One region of the Rhizobium sp. USDA 3886 genome, then DNA from elsewhere that is predicted to be linked to it. Evidence: riboswitches for the same ligand, from Rfam matches in the RefSeq annotation. Region 1 holds a riboswitch; each other region holds the start of a gene.
What was found. Region 1 has a riboswitch for thiamine pyrophosphate ahead of thiB (thiamine ABC transporter substrate binding subunit). Riboswitches for the same ligand answer to the same signal wherever they lie in the genome.

Region 1 (3,776 bases):
CATGCGGGTCATGCTCCGGCCAATGCGGGGAACGCCGTCCACATCAAGAGAAGTGGCGTCGGATTCATCAAGTTGGGACGCGGTTTCGCTCATATATGAATCATAACAGAGCGTTTGCCAAATGAGAACATGCTTGTGTCATTCGCATGCCATTGACATTTATATGCCATAGGCACATAAACAACCCGTAAAAGTCGGAACAATTTTTTCATGGATATGCAAACAGTGCCCACGCCGCTCGTGACGGATCACCGGCGGCGGCTCATACTCTTCTTTTTCCTGATGACGGCCATGTTCATGGCGACGCTCGATAATCAGATCGTCTCGACGGCACTTCCAACGATCGTCGGCGAGTTCGGCCATTTGGAACGCTTCGGATGGATCGGCTCGGCCTATTTGCTGTCGCTCAGCGCCGTCATGCCGGTCTACGGCAAGCTCGGCGATCTGTTTGGCCGCAAATATGTGATGATGACGTCAGTCGCCATATTCACCATCGGCTCGGCCGTATGCGGTTTGGCCGTATCGATGAATACGCTGATTGCTGCTCGCATTCTGCAGGGACTTGGCGGTGGTGGCATTATGGTTTCAATCTTTGCCGTCAATGCCGATCTCTTCGAACCGCGCGAAAGAGCCCGCTACCAGAGTTACTCCAGCCTCGTCCTGATGGCGTCGAGCGCCGTTGGTCCAGTTCTTGGCGGCATGATGAGCGACCTCTTCGGCTGGCGTTCGATCTTTCTCATCAATGTGCCAATCGGCTTTGCGGTGCTCGCGGGCCTTGCCTTCATGCTACCCTACCGCAAGCCGCATCGCCGCCCGAAGATCGACTACGCCGGCGCAGCACTTTTGGCGATGACAACGACGAGCATTGTGTTGACGGCCGATGGCAGCCAACTTTTCGGCTCTCTCGTTTCGCCTTTAAGTCTGAGCATCATCGGCTTCGGCGCCATCTGCGCGATCGCCTGGGTTTTTGTGGAGCGTCGTGCGCCCGAGCCGATCCTGCCGCTGCCGCTCTTTCGCAATTCGACCTTCAGCCTCTTGCTGGTGATCTCCGTCATGAGTGGTGGAATCGCGATCGGCATGGTGAATTATTTTGCGCTGTTTCTGCAGACGACCACGGGCCTTTCGCCATCGCGGGCGGGCTTGCTCTTCATTCTTCTCACGGGCGGGCTGGTTTGCGGTTCGCTTTCCGCCGGGCGGATCATCTCGAAGACAGGACGCTACAAACCCTTCGCAGTTGCAAGCTTCTCGTGCAGTGCGGTCGCCTTCGCCACGCTCTCGCAAGTTCATGCGGGTACGCCGATCGCCTTCATCGGGGCGCTCATGATGATACATGGGATCGGCATCGGTCTCGCTCAGCAGGTGCCGGTGATCGGCGTGCAGAATGCAGCTCCTGCGGGTGATGTCGGCGCCGCGACCGGCTCTGTGACCCTTTCGCGAATGGGCGGCGCCTCGATCGCCATTTCGATCTATGGCGCGATTATCGGCTCGCAGCTTGCAAAAATCGGCCACTCCATTCCGCTTGTTGCCGATGTCGAGCAACTGACGCCGAAGATGATGGCTGCCCTTCCCGAAGCAAGCCGCCTGGCTGTCGCCGATGCTTATGCCGCAGCCTTCATGCCGCTCTTCATGACCTCCTGCGCCATTGCCCTGATAGGGCTTGCAGCGGCACTCATGCTGAGGCCGGTTCAGCTCCCTCGAACGCGTGAAGAGATAAGCCCGGCAACAGCGGCCGCCGAAGCTGCCGAATAGGCGCAGAAGCTCCGCTTCGCCCTTGTCACAGCGACTTCATGACGATACATCTGCCGACGCTCTAACGGGGTGCCGCGTGTCCAAAGACATCCGGCTGAGAGGCTTCGAGCCAACCCGCGGAACCTGATCCGGTTAACACCGGCGGAGGGATTAGACGCGTGACATTCGGCAACGCCCTTTTCCCGTTCAAACGAAACTCAAGGAGGAGGCGTGCCATGTCCGGCCGCACATCGATCATCTCTTCGCTGACCGCAGCATTTTTCGCCGCGACGCTTGGCTTGTCTGCCGCGCACGCCGCGGAAAAGACGCTCACCATCTATACTTATGAAAGCTTCACGTCCGAATGGGGACCTGGACCTAAGGTCAAGGAGGCTTTTGAGAAGACATGCGGCTGCACGGTCAATTTCGTCAGCGTTGCCGATGGCGTCGCACTGCTTTCGCGCTTGAAGCTCGAGGGGGTCTCCACCAAAGCTGACGTCGTCCTCGGCATCGACACGAGCCTCATCACCGAAGCCAAGGAAACCGGCCTGTTCGACGCAAGCGGCGTCAATGCCGGCGCTCTGAAGGTGCCGGGCGGCTTCGTGGACGATGTCTTCGTTCCCTACGACTACGGCCACTTTGCGATCATCTACGACACACAGACGATCAAGAACCCGCCGCAGAGCATGGAGGATCTGGTCGAGGGCGATCCCGCGCAGAAGATCGTCATCGAGGATCCGCGAACCTCGACGCCCGGTCTTGGCCTGCTGCTCTGGATCAAATCCATTTACGGCGACAAGGCGCCGGAAGCTTGGGCTAAACTCAAGAACCGCATCCTGACGGTCACGCCCGGCTGGTCCGAAGCCTATGGCCTGTTCACCAAGGGTGAGGCACCGATGGTGCTCTCTTACACCACGTCCCCAGCCTACCATATGGTCGTCGAAAAAACCGATCGCTATCAGGCCGCAGCTTTCTCTGAAGGCCATTTTATCCAGATCGAAGTCGCAGGTCTTCTGAAGAATGCGCCGACCAAGGATCTCGCTCGCGATTTCCTGAAATTCATGGTGACACCCGCCTTCCAGGATACCATCCCGACGAACAATTGGATGATGCCCGTTTCCGCAACCTCTGAGCCGCTCCCGGACGCCTTTAACAAGCTCGTCAATCCGGCCAAGACCTTCTCGATGAGCCCTGACGACGTCGCCAGGAACCGCAAGGCCTGGATCGACGAGTGGCTCGCAGCGATGAGCGTGAACTGATGCTGCAGACCGCGGCTGAACGGCAGCGTGCATTGACCGGCGGGGTGATCAGCCTCGCCGCAGTCACGTTGTTTGTCGGCCTGGCAGCATTCTCGTTGCTTATTGCCGGCGGGGGATCGGCCATCGCCGGCATTCTTTTCGATCCTTATCTTCTGCGTGTGCTGCGCTTCACGCTGCTGCAAGCGCTGCTTTCAACCGCACTTTCCATCGCCTTAGCAATTCCGGTTGCACGCGCGCTCGCTCGCCAGCCGCATTTTATAGGCCGCATCTGGATCATCCGTCTGATGGCGATTCCAATGGGGCTGCCGGTGCTGATCGGAGCACTCGGCCTGATTGGCATATGGGGCAGGCAGGGGTTGTTGAACTCTCTGCTGGTGAAGGTCGGGCTCGACGAACCAATAAGCATCTATGGGCTCACGGGCATCCTTCTCGCGCATATCTTCTTCAACCTGCCGCTTGCCTGCCGGCTGATCCTCGCGGGTCTCGAACGCGTGCCCGCCGAATACTGGCTGATGGCAAGCGGTCTCGGCATGCGGCCCCACTCGGTTTTCCGCTTCATTGAATGGCCGGCGATCCGCCCGCTCATTCCCGGGATCGGTGGATTGATCTTCATGCTCTGCGCCACCAGCTTCACGCTGGTGCTGACCCTCGGCGGTGGCCCGGCGGCGACCACGATCGAAGTTGCGATCTACCAGTCGCTTCGCTTCGATTTCGATCCCGGCCGCGCAATCGCCTTGTCGCTCCTGCAGATCGCGCTCACGGCGGCGATCCTGGGCGCGATGACATTCT
Region 2 (3,776 bases), on a different contig from region 1:
GTGCTCGCCTTCATCACGCTCACCATCCTGCCGACGGTCATCGTTTTCTTCGTCGCGCAGAAGCATATCATCGCCGGTCTGACGGCTGGCGCCGTGAAAACCTGACGGGCGCCGCGGATCACCGCCAGAGCTGATGAAAATGCTGGACCGGCCCGTGGCCCGAGCCGACGCAGAGCGTGCCGGCTGCAGCGACGGCTTGGGCTAAATAATCCTTGGCGATGGCGGCCGCGGTTTCAGGCGGCACGCCCTTTGCCAGTTCGGCGGCAAGCGCGCTTGAAAGGGTGCAGCCGGTGCCATGCGTGTTCTTGGTCGGAACGCGCGGCGCTTCGAACCAGGTGATCCCGCTTTTGCTTACAAGTACATCCGGGCTTTGCGTTCCGGCAAGATGACCGCCCTTCACGAGAACGGCAGAGGGGCCGAGTGCGCGCAGTTTTTCCGCCTGCTGTTCCATAGCGTCGCGGTTCGCTGCGGCCGGCTCTCCGAGCAGGGCGGCCGCTTCCGGCAGATTGGGGGTCAGAAGCGTTGCGAGCGGCAAAAGCCGGGTCTTGAGAATGTCGATGGCTTCAACATCGAGGAGCGCGGCACCTCCCTTGGCAATCATCACCGGATCGAGCACGATCGGGATGCGGCGATGCGGCAAAAGCGCGTTAGCGACAGCTTCGGCAATCGGCGCATTGGCGATCATGCCAATCTTTACCGCATCGACGCGGATGTCGGCGAACACCATGCGGATCTGCTCGGCCACGAAGTCAGGCGGCACGGCATGGACGCCGGAAACGCCTTGGGTGTTCTGGGCCGTCAGGGCCGTCACAACGGCCATGCCGTAGGTGCCGCGTGCCGAGAAGGTCTTCAGATCGGCCTGGATGCCCGCGCCGCCCGAAGGGTCGGACCCGGCGATGGAAAGAACGTTGTAGATCATGCGCGTGCCCTTCGGATTGCGCGAGTGATGTCGGCGGCAGCTTGCCGCGGATCGGGTGTGCCGCAGATGGCGGAAACGACCGCAAGCCCCTTGGCGCCTGCGGCAAGGACGTCCGCTGCATGCTTTGCCTTGAGACCGCCGATTGCGACCGCCGGTACGGGGCAGGCTTTCGCCAGCCTTGACAATCCATCAATGCCGATCGGAGGCTTGTGATCCGGCTTCGTCGATGTGGCAAAGACGGGTCCGATGCCGGCATAGTCGACCACCGCCCGATCGACGGCCGCTGCCAATTCCTCGGTCTCCACCGAAAGTCCGAGGATCATCGACCGTCCGATCCGTTCGCGTGCGGTGCGGGTGGCCAGATCGTCCTGACCGATATGCAACCCGTCCGCATCGACCGCTATAGCCGCCTCGACGTCGTCGTTGACGATCAGAAGGGCGCCGGTTCCGGCAAGCGCGGTTTTCAGCGCACGGCCGGTCTCGATCAGGCTTGCCGTACCGGCCTGCTTATTGCGCAGTTGCACGATCGTCGTTCCGCCTGAAACGGCGGCGCGGGCCGTCGCGACCATGCCGGTTCCTGCACACAGGTCCGGGTCGAGAACGAGGTAGAGGGAAAGATCGAAGCGCTTCATACCGGCGTCACCCTCGCCGCTGCATCGAGCGTCGTGCCGTCAAGCCCAGCAAGTGCGTCAAGGAAGCGCCATGAAAAGGAACCGGGGCCGTCTGCGAGCGCAGCTGCCTTTTCACCTGCGACGGCAAAGCTCGCCAGTGCCGCGACGGTGGCATCGAAAGGCTCCTCAGGCGCTATTGCGGCAAAGGCACCGACGAGGCAGGTGAGCGCGCAACCAAGCGCCGTCACCTGGGGCATCAGCGGTGATCCGCCCACAATGCGCACGGCGTTTGCGCCATCGGTGACGAAATCGACCGCGCCGGTGACGGCGACCACAGCGCCATATTGAATAGCGACGTCGCGTGCCGTCTCTTCCGCCTGCTCGACGGTGTCGCGGCTGTCGACGCCCTGGCCGCGGCTTTCGGCTCCGCCAAGCGCGATGATTTCCGATGCGTTGCCGCGAATGATTGTGGGATTGAGATCGATCAGCCCAGCCACTGTTTCGCGCCGGAAACCGCTCGCATAATGGGCGACCGGATCGAGAACCCAAGGCTTGCCGTTTCTTGCCGCCGATCTGGCTGCATCGTGCATGCCCTTCACCCAGCTCGCCGAAAGCGTGCCGATATTGATCGTCAGCGCGCCGGCGATTGCGGCGAACTCGCCGGCCTCTTCTTCGGCATGGACCATGGCGGGCGAGGCGCCTGCGGCAAGCAGGACATTGGCGGCGATATTCATCGCGACATAATTGGTGATGCAATGAACGAGCGGCGGCGTTGCGCGCATTGCCGTGACCAGTCTTCCTGGCGAATTTTGTTTCGGCATTTTGCCCCTTTCCGGCGGGGCAGAGACGCCGGGAGCCAGGCACAGCAAGACCGAAGGCTCCGAGCGACTCCCTCCGCCAGCATTATCCGGTTCAGGTTCGAAGGGTACTTCTCAGCCCGTCTCGCAACGAACGCCCCTGTCTCTCATTGTGATCTTCTTCGCAGACAAACGCCGATCTGTCACCCTGAAAAAAGTGCATGGCTGGCTTGTGACCGCAGCTGGCCAGAGATTGGAAGACTGCTGGCGCGTTGGCAAGCAGCGAGGTGATCGCGATGCCGCGGCCAGGCGGTACTCGGCACGCAGAGGAGAAACCAGGCAACAGAAAGATAGTCGACGGGCGGGATGAACAACCGCAGTTGTCCTGGACCTTGTTTGGGGCAGGTTGAGTCCTGCCACCATTGGACGTCGAGAGGCTGCGATGGGAAACTCGGGCCTTCTCGTTGACCGAAAAGGCAAACTTCACCATTATGACGACGCTGAATCAGGGATGACCCCTGCAAGAACGAGCCGATGCGCCTGTTGATCAACGTCTTTGTCGCGACCATGATGCTGCTGGGTTCGCTTGCCTCGCCCTGCATCGCCGCGCCAGTCGATCGCGCCCGCGCCGACCAGGTCATCGTCGGTGTCCCTTCGACCTCCGATGGACACCATCGCGGTGACGGCCGATCTGTTTCGGGAATGCACTGTCAGCAGGACGGCATCGTCGCACAGGCTCCCGATCTCCTTTATTCGCAGCCGGACGCCGTCGCGTTTGGCGTTATCGCTGCCATTGCCTTTGCGGGCGTTCTCGAACCTGTCGAGCAGCGCCCCCCGATTGCCTCCGTCTGATTTCCGTTCGCTCGAATCCAGACAAGAAGGAAGGGCATGACTCTCAGCATGTCGATATTTATAAGCCACAACAGTGAGTTAAATACGTTTTTTAATGTTCAGCATCAAATAAACCGGGGCCGGCGATACCTTCGCGGGTTGGCGCTTGCCGTCGTCGCGGTGGCCCTCAGCGGCTGCATGCAGTCGCTCGACGGTCTCGGCGAGCCGTCGCACGACGTACCGCCGAAGCTGCTGGCCAGCATGCGGGCCAAAGGCATGAAGCCGGAAAGTCCAGTCCTCGTGCGCATCTTCAAGATGGAAAGCGAACTGGAGGTCTGGAAAGTCGACGGCAGCGGCAAATACGCGTTGCTCAAGGTCTATCCGATGTGCCGTTGGTCGGGCAAGCTTGGCCCCAAGACGAAGACCGGAGACCGACAGGCGCCCGAGGGTTTCTACCGCGTCTCGATGGGAGGTCTTAATCCAAAATCGCAATTCTATCTCTCCTTCAACCTCGGCTATCCGAACCGTCTGGAAGCCGCACTCGGTTATTCCGGCGAGGCCCTGATGGTACATGGCGCCTGCTCGTCGTCGGGCTGCTTTGCGCTGACCGACCAGGGA
Region 3 (3,776 bases), on a different contig from region 1:
GCGACAATGCCGATGAAGAGACCGATTGCCACTGCGATCCCGTTTGCCACCAGACCGATGACCAGAGAGGTGCGGGCGCCGAAGAGCAGGCGCGAGAAAAGATCGCGGCCGAGCGTGTCCGTTCCGAGCAGGAATTGGCCCCCCGGTGGCAGCGGCGCTCCGTCGAGCGACAGGCCGTCGAACATTTGGTCGCCGGGGTTAAAAGGAGCAAACCAGGGCGCACCGAGTGCAAGGATGATGACGAAAACAACGACGACGAGGCCGAAGAGTGCCGATGGCTGACGCACGATGGCTTTGAGAACACGCATCAGCCGGCTTCCGGCAAGGGCTCGGCACCACCGAGAATGAAGGCGGCGATCTGTTCCATCGGCAGGCGGCGGCGCATCGCACAATCGCGAAGGATCGCGTAGGCGCGTTCTTCGTCAATGGCGCGAACGCTCATCAGCTTTTCGACGGCGGCATGAACGAGTGGGCGCAGCCGCACACGTTCTTCCAGATATAGCATCTGCGCGGCAGCTTGCTTGCGCTCCTCGTGGATCGAGACGGCCATGACCAGAGCGGGATAGACGGCGGAGGTGGCGATCGGCTTGGCGATGATCGCGCCCGCACCCTGTTGCAGTGCCCAGGCGATGCGACCCGGCGCTTCAGAACCGAGCAGCGCGACCACGGGGCAGGGCACCGCGCCGTTCCACGGCAAGAGATCGTCCCAGCCCTGATCCGCATCGACGATCACCAGATCAGGCAATTCGGCGGCCGAAAGCGGCGCCCATTGCTGTGTCGGGCGAATACCGAGCAGGCGCAGTTGGCGCATCAGCCTTTCGGTGTTGCCATCCTCGCGGTGGATGACCGCAACATGCCAGCCTGTGAAATTAGGCGTGTCTCTCATGACACCACCCGCAGTCTCGGCGCTGCCTGCCTGCTACGTCCAGTAAGATAGGGGTCGGCGGCGAGCGGGGGACGGGAGGTGACGATATCGAAGCCGTTTTCCGAATTGATGCGGCCGAGGTGAAACGGCAGCGCTGCATGGTTTGTCTCTGGATCGATCGAAAGTGCGCCAAAGACCGTCGGCCACACATTGCCATAGAGCTCGCGGCGGACAGCTGCCGGCTCGTCGCCGCCTGCAGCGAGGATGGAGTCGGTGCAGAGCCTGACGGCCGTATAGGCGCTGGCAAAGACGCCGGAAACGCGGCGCGCCGCGCCATGTTGCGCAGCAACGCGAACCTTGAATGCGGCGTTTTCCGGCGTGCCGAGATTGTCGAAATAGGATGCGGCGCAAAGCTGGCCTATGGCGGCCCCCGCCGCGATGTCATCCAGCTCGCATTCCATCAGGTCGCAGCTGACGACCGGGCAGTTTTCGGCACCAAAGGCCGGATCGCGGTCGCCGAGCTTCTTGATTGCCTCGAGGAATGCATAGCTCGAAGGGCCGATCAGATTGTTGAGGATGAAGCTCGGACGGCGCTGCTCGATATCGGCGACGATACGGTCGACCGCGGTTTCTTCGAGTGGCAGATAGCGTTCGCCGAGAGTTTCGCCGCCGGCATTGGTGATAAGCTCGCGGGCGAGCCGGTTCATCTCCCAGCCCCAGACGTAGTTTGCGCCGACGAGATAGGGGCGGGCGCCGAAACGCGGGATCAGGTGTTCGAAGAGCGGGATCAGGTGCTGGTTTGGGCAGCCGCCGAGATAGATGACGTTCTCGTTTGCCTCGAAACCCTCATAGGGGCACATGTACCAGAGAAGTCCGTCATGTTTTTCCACAAGCGGAATGACTTCCTTGCGCGCGGCGGACGTGATCGTCCCGACGATATGGCGGCATCCGGTGCGCAGCAGGTGGCGGGCGCCTGCGAGGTAGGCGGCAAGATCGGCATGCGGATCAAAAAAGACCGGCTCGATCGTCCGCCCGGCTGCTTCTGCAAACTCCTCCATCGCAAACTCTGCGCCGGCGCGCGCGTCGCGGCCCATCGATCCGTAGGGTCCGGTCGTCGAAAAGAGAATGCCGACCTTCAGCGCTTCATTCATGCGGAACCCCAAAAACCAAAAGCCCCACGACGCGGTCCCATCGGCGATGGGGCGTCATGGGGCAAAACTGCCCGGCGACTATCGAAGTCATGTGATCGCGGCAGCAATTTGCCTAATCCGCAGGCGTGAATAAAATACAGGCAGTTCGGCTTGTCAAGGGCGCCAGACATGCAGGCTCTGCTTTTGTTGAGAGGGGCTCCCATTCCATCAGGACCACATTGAAGTCATTGACATTGGGGCTTGAACCGGTCTGGAGATGGCCGCCGATCAAGGCGAAGGCCGAGCAGCCATCCCTTCGTCTTGACACCAGCAACACCCGACTCTAACCTTTCCTCATTCACCAGGGGGGTCCCGGCAAGGGGCTGAGATACTGCTGACGTGCGCAGTGACCCGTTGAACCTGATCCAGTTCATACTGGCGTAGGGACGGTGCGAGCGCTTAAAAGGCTTTGGATTCACGCGTGTAATCCGGGCCGGCGTCTTTCCATCATTCCGGCTGAGGACTGGGTCTCCAATCGCAACTTGGAGCCTCAAACCATGAACATTGCCGCAAAGAACCTCACCCCGACCGTTACCACCGGCCCTCTGCCGGCATCCCGGAAGATCTGCATTCCAGGAGAGATTCATCCTGACGTCCGCGTGCCGATGCGCGAAATCAGCGTCCATCCGACTTCGGGCGAACCGCCGGTCATCGTCTACGATTCCTCCGGCCCCTATACGATCGAGGGCGCTGACATCCGTATCGAGGAAGGCTTGCCTCAGCTTCGGCGCGACTGGGTGCTCGCCCGCGGCGATGTCGAGGCTTATGACGGCCGCCATGTGCGGCCGGAAGACAACGGCTTTGCCAGTGGAGAGCGGCTGACGCCCGAATTTCCAGGCCAGCGTCAGCCGCTGCGGGCCAAAGGCGGCAAGGCTGTCACCCAGCTTGCCTACGCGCGCGCCGGCATCATCACGCCGGAGATGGAATTTATCGCCATCCGCGAAAACCTCGGCCGTAAAGCGCAGGGCGAGCCCACGGTCCGCGACGGCGAAAGCTTCGGCGCCCATATCCCCGACCACGTCACACCGGAATTCGTCCGGCAGGAAGTGGCAGCGGGCAGGGCGATCATCCCTGCCAACATCAATCATCCGGAAGCCGAACCGATGATCATCGGCCGGAACTTCCTGGTTAAGATCAACGCCAATATCGGCAATTCCGCCGTCACTTCGTCGATGGCCGAAGAGGTCGAAAAGATGGTCTGGGCGGCGCGCTGGGGCGCCGATACCGTCATGGATCTTTCGACGGGGCGCAACATCCACAACATCCGCGAATGGATCATCCGCAACTCACCGCTGCCGATCGGCACGGTGCCGCTCTACCAGGCGCTGGAGAAGGTCGAAGGCATTGCCGAGAACCTCACCTGGGAGGTCTATCGCGACACGCTGATCGAGCAGGCCGAGCAGGGAGTCGACTATTTTACGATCCATGCCGGCGTACGCCTCCATTACATTCCGCTGACGGTCAACCGTGTGACCGGCATCGTCTCGCGCGGTGGGTCGATCATGGCGAAGTGGTGTTTGCATCACCACCGCGAGAGTTTCCTCTACGAGCACTTCGAAGAGATCTGCGACATCTGCCGAGCCTATGACGTCTCCTTCTCGCTCGGCGACGGCCTGCGCCCCGGTTCGATTGCCGACGCCAACGATGCAGCGCAATTCGCCGAACTCGAAACCCTTGGCGAATTGACGAAGATCGCCTGGTCGAAGGACTGCCAAGTGATG

Region 2: another riboswitch for thiamine pyrophosphate. It lies ahead of thiM (hydroxyethylthiazole kinase); the one in region 1 lies ahead of thiB (thiamine ABC transporter substrate binding subunit).
Region 3: another riboswitch for thiamine pyrophosphate. It lies ahead of thiC (phosphomethylpyrimidine synthase ThiC); the one in region 1 lies ahead of thiB (thiamine ABC transporter substrate binding subunit).

The regions. Positions count from the first base shown of each region.
Region 1 covers NZ_JBWCDC010000001.1:3,275,077-3,278,852, reverse strand. The annotation lists gene ACZ9BX_RS16615 (MarR family winged helix-turn-helix transcriptional regulator) at 1-93, opposite strand, end outside; gene ACZ9BX_RS16610 (MDR family MFS transporter) at 211-1,749, shown strand; TPP riboswitch at 1,805-1,916, shown strand; gene thiB (thiamine ABC transporter substrate binding subunit) at 1,965-2,987, shown strand; gene thiP (thiamine/thiamine pyrophosphate ABC transporter permease ThiP) at 2,987-3,776, shown strand, end outside.
Region 2 covers NZ_JBWCDC010000003.1:1,315,150-1,318,925, forward strand. The annotation lists gene ACZ9BX_RS29205 (carbohydrate ABC transporter permease) at 1-105, shown strand, start outside; gene thiD (bifunctional hydroxymethylpyrimidine kinase/phosphomethylpyrimidine kinase) at 119-919, opposite strand; gene thiE (thiamine phosphate synthase) at 916-1,551, opposite strand; gene thiM (hydroxyethylthiazole kinase) at 1,548-2,351, opposite strand; TPP riboswitch at 2,403-2,499, opposite strand; gene ACZ9BX_RS29225 (hypothetical protein) at 2,862-3,179, shown strand; gene ACZ9BX_RS29230 (hypothetical protein) at 3,357-3,776, shown strand, end outside.
Region 3 covers NZ_JBWCDC010000003.1:1,448,933-1,452,708, forward strand. The annotation lists gene ACZ9BX_RS29845 (ABC transporter permease) at 1-308, opposite strand, end outside; gene ACZ9BX_RS29850 (ANTAR domain-containing response regulator) at 308-886, opposite strand; gene ACZ9BX_RS29855 (transporter substrate-binding protein) at 883-2,016, opposite strand; TPP riboswitch at 2,349-2,460, shown strand; gene thiC (phosphomethylpyrimidine synthase ThiC) at 2,553-3,776, shown strand, end outside.